DNA from 3 places in the Gordonia otitidis genome. Region 3 is predicted to be linked to each of the others. Evidence: predicted binding sites of a transcription regulator. Region 3 holds the regulator's gene; each other region holds the start of a gene.
The links. The regulator LexA, encoded in region 3, represses DNA repair genes until DNA is damaged. The targets are predictions, from matches to a motif close to CGAACANNTGTTCG.
Positions count from the first base shown of each region.

Region 1: cofD (2-phospho-L-lactate transferase) is a predicted target of LexA. The motif match lies at 2,432-2,445, and genes of this name have one in related genera.
Region 2: LK459_RS11325 (DUF222 domain-containing protein) is a predicted target of LexA. The motif match lies at 2,632-2,645, and genes of this name have one in related genera.

Region 1 covers NZ_CP085974.1:3,899,908-3,904,503, forward strand. The annotation lists gene LK459_RS17875 (coenzyme F420-0:L-glutamate ligase) at 1-1,108, opposite strand, end outside; gene cofD (2-phospho-L-lactate transferase) at 1,105-2,184, opposite strand; gene LK459_RS17885 (WhiB family transcriptional regulator) at 2,772-3,035, shown strand; gene LK459_RS17890 (metallopeptidase family protein) at 3,092-3,568, opposite strand; gene LK459_RS17895 (DUF3499 domain-containing protein) at 3,796-4,338, shown strand; gene LK459_RS17900 (hypothetical protein) at 4,415-4,596, shown strand, end outside.
Region 2 covers NZ_CP085974.1:2,513,617-2,518,212, forward strand. The annotation lists gene LK459_RS11315 (MFS transporter) at 1-119, opposite strand, end outside; gene LK459_RS11320 (TetR/AcrR family transcriptional regulator) at 116-727, opposite strand; gene LK459_RS11325 (DUF222 domain-containing protein) at 997-2,613, opposite strand; gene LK459_RS11330 (SCO6745 family protein) at 2,785-3,666, shown strand; gene LK459_RS11335 (nuclear transport factor 2 family protein) at 3,741-4,241, shown strand; gene LK459_RS11340 (phosphoribosyltransferase) at 4,216-4,596, shown strand, end outside.
Region 3 covers NZ_CP085974.1:5,033,284-5,037,879, reverse strand. The annotation lists gene ptsP (phosphoenolpyruvate--protein phosphotransferase) at 1-1,286, shown strand, start outside; gene lexA (transcriptional repressor LexA) at 1,314-1,961, opposite strand; gene LK459_RS22775 (LysM peptidoglycan-binding domain-containing protein) at 2,280-2,882, shown strand; partial or broken gene nrdR (transcriptional regulator NrdR) at 3,028-3,462, shown strand; gene hrpA (ATP-dependent RNA helicase HrpA) at 3,583-4,596, opposite strand, start outside.

The DNA.
Region 1 (4,596 bases), 1.1 Mb from region 3:
TGTGCGCGCCGTCGCCGGTGAGCATGGGGATCACCAGTTCCGGTGCGTCGTACAGTATCCGACCGCGGCTCACACGCTTGTCGATCGACTCCGGGGTCTTGGCGTCGACGGTGAGGTCGGCGCGCCAGGCGACCGCCATGGCGTCGAGAAGGGCGCGGCGACGTTCCTCTGAGCGCACCCAGACGAAACGGAACGGATGTGTGTGGTGGGGTGCGGGGGCTGTCAGTGCGTCGGCGATCGCCGCCCTGAGCGCGTCAGGGTCTACCGGCTCGGGGGAGAAGTGCCGGACGGAACGTCGGGTGCGAACCGCCTCGACCCTGCCCTGCGCGATCGCCTCCTGGGTGCCGAGTCGGAACAGGTCCTCGTCGGCGGGCCGGACGAGGTGGGCCGCCGAGGACCCGTCGTCGTGTACACGGAGCCCCCGCACCACGGCGACGGGGACCCCGTCGAGCTTGCCCTTCACCAGGTCGGCTGCCGAGGCGATCTCGTCGGCGACCGCGATATCGGTGACGAGCAACGGATTCCCGTACGCGTCCTGGCCACCCTCGTAGGGGTGGGTGACGGCGATTCCGGACGCGCCGATGGCGACATCGGTCTGCCCGGTGCGCCACGCACGCCCCATGGTGTCGGTCACGACGACCGCGACGTGCACGCCGGTGAGGCGGGTGATGGCCTCCCGTAGCTTCCGGGCGCTTCCGTCGGGGTCGGTGGGCAGTAGCGCGATCTGATCCGTCGGCACGTTGGAGCCGTCGACACCAGCGGCGGCCTGGACGAGGCCGAGCCTGTTCTCGGTGATGAGTGTGCGGTTCTTTCGCGCCAGAACGCGCACTGATTCGTCATCGATCAGCTTGCGGCGCAGCGCATCACGCTCGTCAGGGTCGACAGGTGCCGCAACCATCCGCCCCTCTGTCTTGGAGAAGACCTTGCTGGTGACGACGAGTACGTCCTCATCGCGTAGCCACGGCGCGGCGCGCACGATCTCCGACGCCAGGTCGGTGGCGGTGTCGAACTCGGGCAGGCCGAGGATGGGGATGATCTCCAGTGAGGCCGGTGCCCGGTGGTCGTCGACGAGCCGTTCCGCGTTCGCCGGGGCGTGGTCGGCCGTCACCGGGCGCCGCCGTTCGACACCTGCCGTGGTACGTCCGGGACGTCGACCCCGACGAGGGCGCAGGCGTCCCGGACCATCGCGGCGGTGGCCTGTGGGTCGGTCATCAGCAATGGAGCCGCCCCGATCGCGATTCCGTCGACGTGTGCGGTGTCGCCGTCGGCGATGAGCCAGCCGTCGAGGATGCCGTTGCCGCTGCGGGCTCCGTAGTGCGCGGCGATGGCTTCCGCGGAGGACTCGACACCGATGACCGACAGGCACTCGTCGGCCATGCCCCGGAGTGGCCGGTTGTCGATGACGGGGGAGATGCCGACCACCGGCGCCGACGTGGTGCGTAATGCGCTGCGAATTCCGGGAACGCTGACGATGGCGCCGATGCTGACGACCGGATTGCTCGGCGCGAGCAGAACGACGTCCGCCTCCGCGATCGCCTCGGCGACGCCGGGTGCAGGCGCGGTGTCGTCCGAGCCGACCTGCGCGAATCCGAAGGTCGGGATCTGCGCACGATGACGAACCCACCACTCCTGGAAATGGATGGCTACCCGTTCACCTTCTTGCCCACCGGGTTTGGAGACCACGACGTGTGTCTCGTGGCGCTCGTCGGTTGCAGGCAACAACCGAACTCCCGGCTGCCATCGGCGGCAGAGCGCCGCGGTGACGTCCGACAGCCGGTATCCGGCGTCGAGCATCTGCGTGCGGATCAGATGGGTCGCGAGGTCGCGGTCGCCCAGGCCGAACCAGTCGGGATCTGCCCCGTAGGCAGCGAGCTCTTCCTTGGCATGCCAGGTCTCGTTTGCGCGACCCCAACTACGTTCGGGGTCGATTCCGCCGCCGAGCGTGTACATACAGGTGTCGAGATCGGGACAGATCCGTACGCCGTGCATCCACGCGTCGTCGCCGACGTTGACCACTGCGGTGATCTCGTGGCCCCCGTCGTTTGACTTCCTGTCGTCCGACTTCCCGTCGGTCGACTCCCCGTCGGCCGCGACAGCCGGGAACGGCGTCGGACCGAGCAATTCGCGGACCCCGGACAAAAAGCGTGCTCCGCCGACACCGCCGACGAGTACCGTCACCTTCACAACGACCCACTCTAGTGAGTGCGGATCGAGTCGATACCATGGACCACGACGCTCTGCTCGCTGTTCGCGTTCGATGTGACATTCACGAGTCCGTGCAACACAACTCGTGTCGCGCGGGGAGTTCCTGTCGGTCGATGGTATTAAGGAATATTTCGATTCAACTTGACCGAACAGGTCTCTGGCGTGTCTAATCACATCAGTGTCATTTCTGGTTCGAGATCGAGAATCGGTGCACAGCAACGAAGTTCGATCACTTGTTCGAATGCGGAAAGGTTGGTCCGACACCGTGGTGGTGCCAGATCGCGCCGGACACTTGGTGAAGATCGAAATGTACGGGTATGAGTGGCGGTGTGGCACCGATGCCGCGCCGCTCTGACGACAGAGAAAAACGACTTCCCAGGCAGGAGGCGCCGACGATGGCATTCGACAACGCGATCGGCAATCCCCTTGAACCGCATGGACATTCCGAGATGCAGTCCCCGGTGAGTGAGGATCCGAACTTCACAACCCTTGGGCCCGTTGATGTTTCGATGATCGGAACACCTGACGTGTCATCCGGGAGCGACGAGATCTCGCAGCATCGACATCTGTCCTTGGTGCCCAACGACTTCGAGGACTTGTTCGACGTCATCGAGGATCAGTGGCAAGACCGCGCGCTGTGCGCGCAGACCGATCCCGAGGCCTTCTTCCCGGAGAAGGGTGGATCGACGCGCGAGGCCAAGCGCATCTGCCAGGGCTGCGAGGTGAAAGCAGAATGCCTCGAGTACGCCCTGCACAACGACGAGCGCTTCGGTATCTGGGGTGGATTGTCTGAGCGCGAGCGCCGTCGCCTCAAGCGCGGCATCATCTGATCCGACGCGGTCCGGGCAAGGTTGTATTCAGCTCCGCGGTCGTGTTCGGCTGCGCTCTACTCCGGTCCCCGGTCGATGGTCTCCTCGTCGAGGCCCAGGTGAGTTGCGACTTGTTGTACCAGGACCTCGTGTACGAGGTCGAGTAACTCCTCACCCCGTTTGGCTCTACTCTCCAGTGGGCGACGGAAGAGGATGATCTGCGCTCGGGTGGGCGCCCCGTGGACGTCGACGCCCGCGGGCATCAGTCTGGCCAGTGGAACGGCTCCGTCCGCGGTCACCTCGTCGGGCCATTGCACGGTGTCGGGGTCGCGGGGCAGCAGCCGCGGGATCTCGTCGACGGCGATGTCGAGTCCGGCCAGTTGATCGTGCCAGTGTGTGTCGATCTCGGCGAAGGCCTCGAGCGCCACGGCGTCGAAATCATCTGATTTGCTCCGCCACGCGGGTACTCCCTGCGGCAGGAGCGGCGAACGCAGTCCCCGTCCGCGACGGTCTCGTCGCGCTCGTCGTGCTGCCCGAACGGCAGAAAGCCGCATGTCGGACACGCGGGGCTCAGGGATGCGTACCGGGGAGCCCTGACTCCGATCACGCGCGGTGCGTCGTCGTTCGATACGCATGCGGTGATTGTAAGTCCCGCCGCCGCGCTGTCACCTGCGAGACCCGACGCCGCGTGTCGCCCCGCCGATGGAGAACGGGTGCGACTAACCTTTCTGCTGTGAAGCTTCCCCGACAGTGCTGCCGCCCGGCTTGCTCCCGGTCGGCGGTGGCGACCCTGACGTTCGTCTACGCCGAGTCGACGGCGGTCATCGGTCCCCTCGCCACGTCGGACGAGCCGCATTCATGGGATCTGTGCGAAGAGCATGCACGACGCATCACGGTTCCGCGCGGCTGGGAGATGCTGCGCAGCGAGCGGGGGTTCTCGGCTCCGGTCGCCGAGGATTACGAACTCACCGCGCTCGCCGAAGCCGTGCGTGAGGTGGGTGCACGCGGGATAGCCGGCGCTGTCGGCCGGGCGCCCGGTTTCGATCAGGACGTGTTCGACGATGCCCGGGCCGGTCGTCACCGTGCTGGCACTTCTAATGGACGCGGTGCCGGTGCACCTGGTGGACGCGGTGCCGGTGCACCTGGTGGACGCGGTGCTGGTGCTCCTGGTGGACGCGGTGCCGGGGCGTCGGGCGGTTACGGCGCGGGTGCGCCGACCGGTGACGGTCGTTCGGTGTCGGATGCGCCGCGTCGCAGTGGGGCGGTCAAGCCGCGTCCGGGCAGGCGTGGGCATCTGCGAGTGCTGCCTGATCCGGTCGATTGATTGCCTCCGATAACTGCGGTGAGTCGTAATCTGCGTGCGTGTGGGCAGCGGCGCCGCACGTCGCTAGGCTGAGCACATGCGTACGGGTGCCGCCGACCTCGATGATGTCGATGATCTGATCGCAGGGGACACCGAAGGTCTGCTGCCTGTTGCGGCGCTGGCGGGCGCCCAGGTACGCGCGGTCGCGGAGGCGATGCGCGAGGGTGTCCTCGAACCACTCGCGTCGCTGCGTCCTCGTAGCGTCGTGGTCGTGCACGG
Region 2 (4,596 bases), 2.5 Mb from region 3:
GGTGCGAGCTGTGCGAGCCAGATGCCGAGCCATGACAGGCCGAACAGGCCGATCCATCGGGTGCTGACTCGCTGCCACGGAAGGGTAGACGCCTGGTGCGAGTCGGGTTCGACAGTCACCTCCGGTTGGCCTCGGACTCGGCGGGTGCGGCCAGTGTGACGATGGCGGCCACGAGAAGATCGATGTTGCGGCGCGCGGCCTCGGTGTCGCGATCGGTCAGCCACGAGAGGGTCAACCCGTCGATCGCCGAGGTGACCAGATGAGCCACCTGGGGTAGAGGGAGTTCCCAGGTGATCGACATGCGGTCGCCGAGGTAGCTCAGGGCATCGGCGACGGCGGTCCGATACGTCTGCCACTGCTTGCTCACCGCCGCGCGGTCGTGGCGGATCGCGTGTGTCGCCACCTCGAGCAGCGCGAGCTCGCGCGCGGGGTCGTCCTCGAGCATGCGGAGGTAGCCGAGCATGGCTTCGCACAGGACTTCGTGCAGCGTCGCGTCGTCGGCCACCATGTCGGCGGAGAGGACGGCGGTGAGTCGTTCCTGCTCGGTGATGTGGGCGATGACCTCGTTGATCAGTGCATCGCGTGACGAGAAGATGTAGAACAGGGCGCCCTGAGGCATGCCGGCCTCGCCGACGATCGCTCGTGTGGTGGCGGCCGCGAGGCCGTCTCGGGCGATCACCCGTACGGCGGCGTCGATCAGCGCCTGACGTCTGTCCTCGAAGGTCATTCGGCGCATAGATCCCCCAGTTCACCGCGTGTGGACGCACACCGGGCCGTGGTGTGCGCCTCGGTCCGGTTCGCAGCGCGTCGACTCGAGCATCTCGATTCACGGCCGCAGTCGGTTCCCGTCAGTTGACCATATGGTCAACTGCGGACAAATGTGCGGGATCGACGCGAATTCCGCAACAGGAGGCCGCCGAATTAACCACCGCGCAACGCGGGCACGCCTGCTACCGGGCCGGAAGGGTTCCGGTCCGGTAGCGAGGCCGTGGCAGGTCAGGCGGCTTCGTAGTCGCCGACGCTCACGAGCGTCCCGGCGCGCAGCATCGAGATGATCTCGTCGGCGATGCCGGTGGGATAGCTGCCGTCGGGTGAGCTCTCAGCGGGTGGGGACGTGAACTCGGCGCGTCGTCGGAGAAGTCGATCGTCGACGATGCTGCCCAGATCATGCATGTGGTTGGTGCGTAAGGAGCTCGTTGTTCCCATTGGATTGCTGTTCGGGCGCCATCCGTAGCGGCCCCGGTCCGGGCCGTCGTAAATCTTCTCGGTGGTGAACTGCTCGGGCTTGTCTCCGACTGCGCGGTTGTGGGGACCGCAGGCTGGGGCGAGCTCGTCGATGTCGGTGCGTCCACCACGAGCCCAGTCCTGCTCGGCGTGATGGATCTCGACGTGGCTGAATGGGGCGGGGCAGTCGGGCTTGGAGCAGCCGCCGTAACCGGCGAACAGCATGAACCGCTGTGACTGGCTGGCCAGCCGCTTGGACGTTCCGAGGTAGAGCGGCGCCCCGGTGTGTTCGGAGAAGACGGCCAGGTGCATCACTGACTGTGCCGCGAGCCGGATGAGGTCGGGCATGGGGATGTCGGCGCCGGTCGTGGTTTGTGCGACGCCCGCGTACTCCCGCAGTTGGGTGTCGGAGATCCGCACGATCAGGTGCGGTGGTAGCCCGCGGTGGCTCGCGCCGATGAGCCCGCCGTCGAGGACCGCCTTGAGTAGTGCGCCGAGCGCGTCGTGATTGCGTTGCGCAGGCGTTCGGTTGTCGCGTGCGGCAGCTTCGGTGAGTATCTCGGCGTCGACATCCACACTCGAGCCGGTCGGGGAGGCGTCGTCGTCGGGATTGTTCATGCCGGGCGCCGCCCACGCGGCGAGGACGACGTCGAGCATGGCTCGGGTTGTGGGGTCGAGCGTGGCGAGCAACTGTGACATCGATTGTGCGTCTTGGTTTCCGACGGTCAGTCTGCGTTGACGTTTGCGGTCTTTGTCGTCGGTGATCGTGCCATCAGGGTCGAGGTGGGCGAGCAATCGCGTTCCCGCGGCGATGATCTGGCGAGGCGTCAGCTTCTGCGAGAAGTCGACCACCTCTGCCTCTGCGCGGTTGAGGTCTTCCGGATCGAGGTTCTCGGGGATCTTGTTCAACACCTCGAGAGCTGTGCCGAGGTGCTCGACCCCGAGCGTGCCCTCGCGAAGTGCCGCAGCGAGCTGTGGATACACGGGCGGCTTCTTGTCGCCGGTGATCGTGTAGGTCTCGCAGACGGCTTCCATCGTGCGCATTCGCTTGTATGCGTTGGGGATACGCAGTGGCCCCAACATGAAGTCGCGCAACGAGATCACGCCGACCGAACGGTAAGCGGCACGATCGGAGACATCCATGATCCGATCGTTGCCGATGGAGATCATGCGCCGCACCGCGCGTTCGTGCTCGATGGCCATCGCAGCGACCTCGGCTTCGGGGGCAGTGGTGGTGTCGACCTCGTCGAGTTGATCGAGCAGCGCATGTAGCTGCTCGTACAACGCAATTGGGTTCTGCGCGTGCGGTTCTTGGATATGGACTCCAGCGTCCTCGGCAACCGGATTCTCGGCGCCCAGTGCGTCGTCTCCCGGCTCGTGTGTACCCATCGCCACCCCGATTCGATACGAACAAATGTTCTATATCCAGAGTAGCTCCGCCTCGAGTTATGTCAAGAAGAATTCGGATATTCATCGAAATTATCTGCGGTGCAGCGATATATGCGTCGACGGACGCCCACCTCCTTGACTCTGGAGGTGCCGGACGCGAGGCTGGGTCACATGGTCATCACCGCCGACGACACCTCGGCCTCTCACGCCAGACTCGCGTACGAAACGCTCGAGCCATTCCACGTCCTCGCGTACTTCAATCCTGGACTCACGGCTGCGCAGGAGGACACGGGTCTCGATGCACACGCGTTCTACGTCGGGGCACGCGGGGCGCCTCTCGGTGAATGTTCCGCCCCGGTGGTGGTCTCGTCGTTCTACAACTTCGCGCCCGACCTGATCACGACGGCCTGGGAGTCGGCACGCGCTGTGGGAGTCGAGATGGTCGCGCGCCGTCGCGAGCAGATGCTCGACTCAGTGCTCCGCGACATCCTCGGGGACAAGCTCGATGATCCGGAGATGTCGGCGTTGGCCGAGCGCTACCTCGACATCGCATCGGATCTGCCACTCGGCGGCAGACCTCTCGCAGCCTCCTGGGCCGCCTCCACGCCGCCGGAGACACCACACCTCGCGCTGTGGCATGCGCTCGCCGTACTACGGGAGTGGCGGGGTGACAACCACATCGCGGTGCTCGTGACCCATGGACTCGACGGACTCGATGCGGCCGCATTCCACGAGGCGCAACTGCCCGACCCGTCGATCCGTCGTCGAGTTCTGGGTCGAAAGCTGACACAACTGACACGCGGTTGGTCGGACGACAACTGGGAGGCGTCCGTCGATCGGCTCGTCAGTCGTGGGCTGGCGACGAGAACCGACGACGCGCACCAGTTGACCGAGTCCGGCATGGATCTGTACCGCACCATCGAAATCGAGACCGATGCCGTCACCGGCCAGGCATGGTCAGGTGCAGGCGTCGAGGCTCTGTTGGAGCGAACGCGTCCGTACGTGAAGGCCGTCATCGACGCCGGAGTGCTGCCGGGCACCAGGAAGAAGTAGGTGTTCCGGTACTGCCGAGCGCTTCCTCCACCAATCCCGCCATCAAGGATGTCCGCACGGAGTAGACGTGGATCATGGACGATCTCGAGGCCGTCAAGGCACTGAAGTACCGGTATCTGAGAACTCTCGACACCAAGGACTGGGTCGCTTTCGCCGAGACGCTCACCGAGGACGTCGTCGGCGAGTACGGCGAGTCGCTGTCGTTCGCTGACCGCGACGAACTCGTCGGGTACATGCGCACCTCTGTCGGGCCGGGTGTCATCACCGAACACCGGGTGAGCCATCCGGAGATCCTCATCGACGGCGACACCGCAAGCGGCAGGTGGTACCTGCAGGACCGCGTGATCGTGCCCGCGTTCTCGTTCATGATGATCGGTGCTGCGTTCTATACGGATTCCTACCGTCGTACCGACGACGGCTGGCGCATCTGCTCTACGGGCTACGACCGAACCTATGAGGCGAGCGTCGACCTGCGGGAGATACCGAGTTTCTCCGCCAAGGTCGGACCTGCGGTCGGTTCGGACGCCGGGACGGTCCGGGAAGACGCCGATGTCGGTCACGGTCGTGTTCACTGACAGGGTCGACGCCGGTCGTGTGCTGGGTCCGCTCGTTGCTGACGCGTTGCGGGAGAACGGATTCCGATCTGCCGGCGGGGACAGGCCACCGTTGATCGTCGTCGGGCTCGCCCGGGGAGGCATACCCGTCGGACGTGAGGTGGCCAACGCGGTCGACGCACCGTTGGACGTACTCGTGGTGCGCAAGATCGGCGCGCCCGATCAGCCTGAGTTCGCGATGGGCGCGGTCGCCGCGGGGCAGGTACTGATCACCGACGACGTGCCGCGTCGACTCGGAGTGTCGGCCGAGCAGTTGCGTGAGATCATCGGCGCGGAGAACAAGCTGCGCGTACAACGCGAGAACACGTATCGTGCT
Region 3 (4,596 bases):
CCGACCTCAACGATGTGCGAGATCGCGTCGTCGCTGAACTCCTCGGCGAGCCCGAGCCGGGAATCCCGACCCCCACGCAACCATCGGTCCTGCTCGCCGACGATCTCGCTCCCGCCGACACCGCGGGCCTCGACCCGACGGTCATCGTCGGCCTCGTCACACGGCTGGGCGGGCCGACGAGCCATACGGCGATCATCGCGAGGCAACTGGGTATCCCGTGCGTGGTCGCCGTGGCCGGACTCGGTGAGATCACCTCCGGTACAGAGGTGTTGATCGACGGCGCAGCGGGCTCGGTTGTCGTCGAACCCGATCCCGCCTCGGCTCGGGAACTCGTCGAGCGTGGCGCTGCAGAGGCTGCGCTGGTCGCCGCGTGGAGTGGACCCGGGCGGACCGCCGACGGCGTCGACGTGGCGATCCTTGCGAATGTCGCCGACGGCGCGTCGGCGCGAAGCGCTGCAGATGCGCCGGTCGAGGGGATCGGGTTGTTCCGCACCGAGTTGGCGTTTCTCGACCGGGGCGACGAGCCGAGCGTCGACGAGCAGACGCGACTCTATCGCGACGTGCTCGATGCGTTCGATGGCCAGAAGGTCGTCATCAGGACGCTGGATGCGGGTTCGGACAAACCGTTGGCGTTCATCGAGCACCCCGACGAGGCGAATCCAGCGCTCGGGGTGCGGGGCAACCGGATCGCCGCGGATCACCCCGAGATCGTGCGCGGACAGCTCGATGCGATTGCACGCGCCGCGACCGAAACGGGGTCGCGGCCCTGGGTGATGGCGCCCATGATCGCCACCGCCGCGGAGGCTGCACAGTTCGCGGGCATGGTGCGCGAACGTGGTCTGACTGCCGGCGTGATGATCGAGATCCCCGCAGCGGCGATCCTCGCTCGGGCGATCCTGGCCGAGGTCGACTTCGTGTCGATCGGAACCAACGACCTGACGCAGTACACGATGGCCGCCGACCGCATGTCCGCGGAACTGGCCGAACTGACCGATCCGTGGCAACCCGCCGTGCTCGCGTTGATCGCGCAGGTCGCTGATGCCGGGGCAGAGCTGAACAAGCCTGTGGGAGTCTGCGGTGAGGCAGCGGCCGATCCGGCGTTGGCGTGTGTGCTCGTCGGACTCGGTGTCACCTCGTTGTCGGCTGCTCCGGCCGCAACGCCCGCGGTGGGAGCAAAGCTGTCGACGGTGACACTCGACCAGTGTCGGGCAGCGGCCGCTGCAGTACTCCAGACCACGAGCCCGGCTCTCGCCCGCCGCGCGGCCGCCGAGCACCTCGACGACTGAGGAGCGGCACGCGATGATCGACGGGCGTCAGACCCGTCGCATCACCGTCACGACCTTGCCGAGGATGGCGGCGTCGTCGCCGGGGATCGGATCGAAGAGCGGATTGTGCGGCATCAGCCACACGTGTCCGTCCTTGCGCTTGAAGGTCTTCACTGTCGCCTCGCCGTCGATCATCGCCGCGACGATGTCGCCGTTGTCGGCGACGTTCTGCTGACGAACCACCACCCAGTCCCCGTCGCAGATGGCGGCATCGATCATCGATTCGCCGACCACCCGGAGCAGGAACAGTGAGCCCTCGCCGACGAGTTCGCGCGGCAGCGGGAACACATCTTCGACCGCTTCCTCCGCGAGGATCGGCCCGCCGGCCGCGATCCGTCCGAGAACCGGAACGAAGGTGGGCGTGGGGAGATCTCCGTTGACCGCGTCCGAGTGCATCGCGTCAGGAGCCTCGGAGACGTTCACCGCACGGGGGCGGTTGGCATCACGCTTGAGGAGACCCTTGCGTTCGAGCGTGCGCAGCTGGTGGGCGACCGAGGAGGTCGACGTGAGGCCGACGGCATCGCCGATCTCACGAATGCTGGGCGGATAGCCGCGTTCGCGCACCGACTTGCGGATCACGTCGAGAACGCCGCGTTGCCGATCCGTCAGTGATGCCTCGGCGGCAGCCGGATCGATCTGCGGTTCGGCATCACCCCCACTCTTCTTGGCGGCGACGCCGCGACCGCTGCCTTTCGGCGCCGACGGGCCGCGCCGTGACTTCTCTGTCATCGAATCCGTCCTTTCCGGATGTGTGCTGTGGTCGGGGTACCGCTGCTCGGGAATCGGCTCGGTCGTGTCGAGACCGGTCCGCGGTGCATCATCTGGCGCCGAGACTATCCGAGGCCTCCGACAACATCAAACATTTGTTCGACGTGTCGCACGACTTTGTCAGACCCCCGTGATAGAACTCGAACATCCGTTCATCGAACGCATGATCGAGCACTGGAGGTAGCGATGACCACCCTGTTGAGCCCCCTGGACGCCCGCCCGGAGTCCTCTCTGCAGACCCCCCTGACAACCCCGCCGGCCCCGACCACGGCCAGGGCCACGTCCGCGTTCGCGCCGACGCCCGTGCGGACGTCCGCGCGTCGTGCCGCGCCTCGACGAGTGTCGACGGGCCATGGTGTGACCACCGACCGTGCGGCGCGGGGGACGGGCCGAAACTCCCACGCGGGCGTTGCGCCTCGGAATCGTCCTGCGCAGGCAGCGGTGACCGCACGCCCGGTCGGCACTCGCTGTGCCGGCGGAGTCGGCGAGTTGACCGCCGCTCGTCGTCGGCGGGCGACGCTGTTGGCGGTGCTCGCAGGCGTCGGACTCGCACTGACCGTCTGGGTCGTCGGTGTCGTCGGTGCCGACTACCAGCGCGCCACCACGCCGACAGCGACGTCGACGCAGGTCGTGCACGTGCGTGCGGGCGATTCGCTGAGTTCGATCGCGCAGCGGGTCGCACCCGATGTACCTCGCCAGACTGTGATCGACGAGATCGTCGATCTCAATGATCTGCCGTCGAGTGGCCTGCGCGTGGGGCAACCCCTGCTCACGCCGACCTATCGCTGAGAACAGGGCGGTATTCTCGATGCCACAGGGTCCAGTCGGAAACCGACACGGTCACCGCCTCGGTCTCGAGCCCGTCGGTCGTCTGACGATCGACCGGGTCGAGACCTGCGGAGCCGATGCGTCCCGAGATTTGCACGAGGACTACATGCGCTGCCCGTTTTGCAAGAACGAAGACACCAAGGTCGTCGATTCGCGTGTCGCCGACGAGGGACAGGCGATCCGACGCCGCCGCGCCTGCAGTGAATGTGGTCGCCGGTTCTCCACTGTGGAGAGTGCGGTGCTCGCCGTGGTGAAACGAAACGGGGTCACGGAGCCGTTCAGCAGGGAAAAGGTGATGCGCGGAGTCCGCCGCGCCTGTCAGGGACGACACGTGAACGAAGACGACCTGGCGCAACTGGCCCAGCAGGTCGAAGATGCGGTACGGGCGTCCGGTTCCGCCGAGATACCCAGCAACGAGGTCGGTTTGGCCATCCTCCGACCCCTTCGCGACCTCGACGAGGTGGCGTATCTGCGTTTCGCGTCGGTCTACCGTTCCTTCGACTCGCTTGACGACTTCCAGCGCGAGATCGACGACCTGCAGGGCACTCTCACCGGGTCGCGAAACACCGCGGACGACGATGCCGCACCGGGTGGCCCCGACGCCGACCACGCTGGTGCCACTCCCGACGATTCGAACGCGGCGACCTCCCCGGCCGCGGTGTCAGCTGAGGCGGTCCAGAGCTCGTAGAGCTCGCTTCTCCGAAATCGGGTATGCGGTGCCCAGTTTCTGGGCGAAGAGACTCACCCGGAGTTCCTCGACGAGCCAGTGTGCTTCCTCGTTCACCACATCGCGCCTGGCCTCGGGAAGTTGGGCGAGGCGTTGGTTCCACCGTTCCGTGACACGGTCGATGGTGGCCAGTCCGTCCCGATCACGCGCCGCGGCAGCGGGAAGTTGCTCCAGTCGCTGGCGTGCACCCCTCAGATACCGCGGCACGTGTTGAAGGTGTTCACGGCCTGTGGCGAGGACGAATCCATCGAAGACGAGGTCGGCCAACTGTTCGGCGACGTCATCTGCCGCGACCCGGCCTGAGTGCCGGTCGATCTCAGCGCGCAGCGGTGCTATTTCACGGAAGACTGCAACAGCGAGCGCGAAGTAGTCGGGTGCTGCCGCGGCGACTCGGGAACGCAGCGTGGCGACGAGGTCGTCGAAGGCCGCCGGTGTACGTATCGATCCGAGGTCGGCTGCGGCAGGCGCGATGTCGCGGATAGCCCGTCGGGTGCAGTCCGAATACAGCGCGTCGGGTTTCTCGTATGGGCTCTGACTGAGCGCCAGTCTGTCCGACGGATCGAGTCCTGCGCTGATCTTGCGCGACAGCGGCGCGATGGCGTGATCGAGGAGTTCGATGACCGCGGCGCCCAGCTGTGCGCGCCGCTGGGCGTCGGTGGTGGCGAGTGTTCGTGCGACGCCCCGGGTGCCCTCCGGCCCGGCGACGACCTCGAGTGAGGGGTACCGCGTGATCTGCTGCCCCGCAACGGTGGTGACGACAGAGTCGTCGAGCGTTCCGATCCCGTCCGCTGTCCACGACGAATAGGTGCGACGCGGCGCGGGCTGTGGGGAGTCGCCGTCGACACGGGTACGCAGTTCGGCGAGTGACTTACCGGTGGCTACCGACTCCTCCTTCTCGTCGATCACGACGAAATTCATCCGTAGGTATGCCGGAAGGCGTTCCGGTGC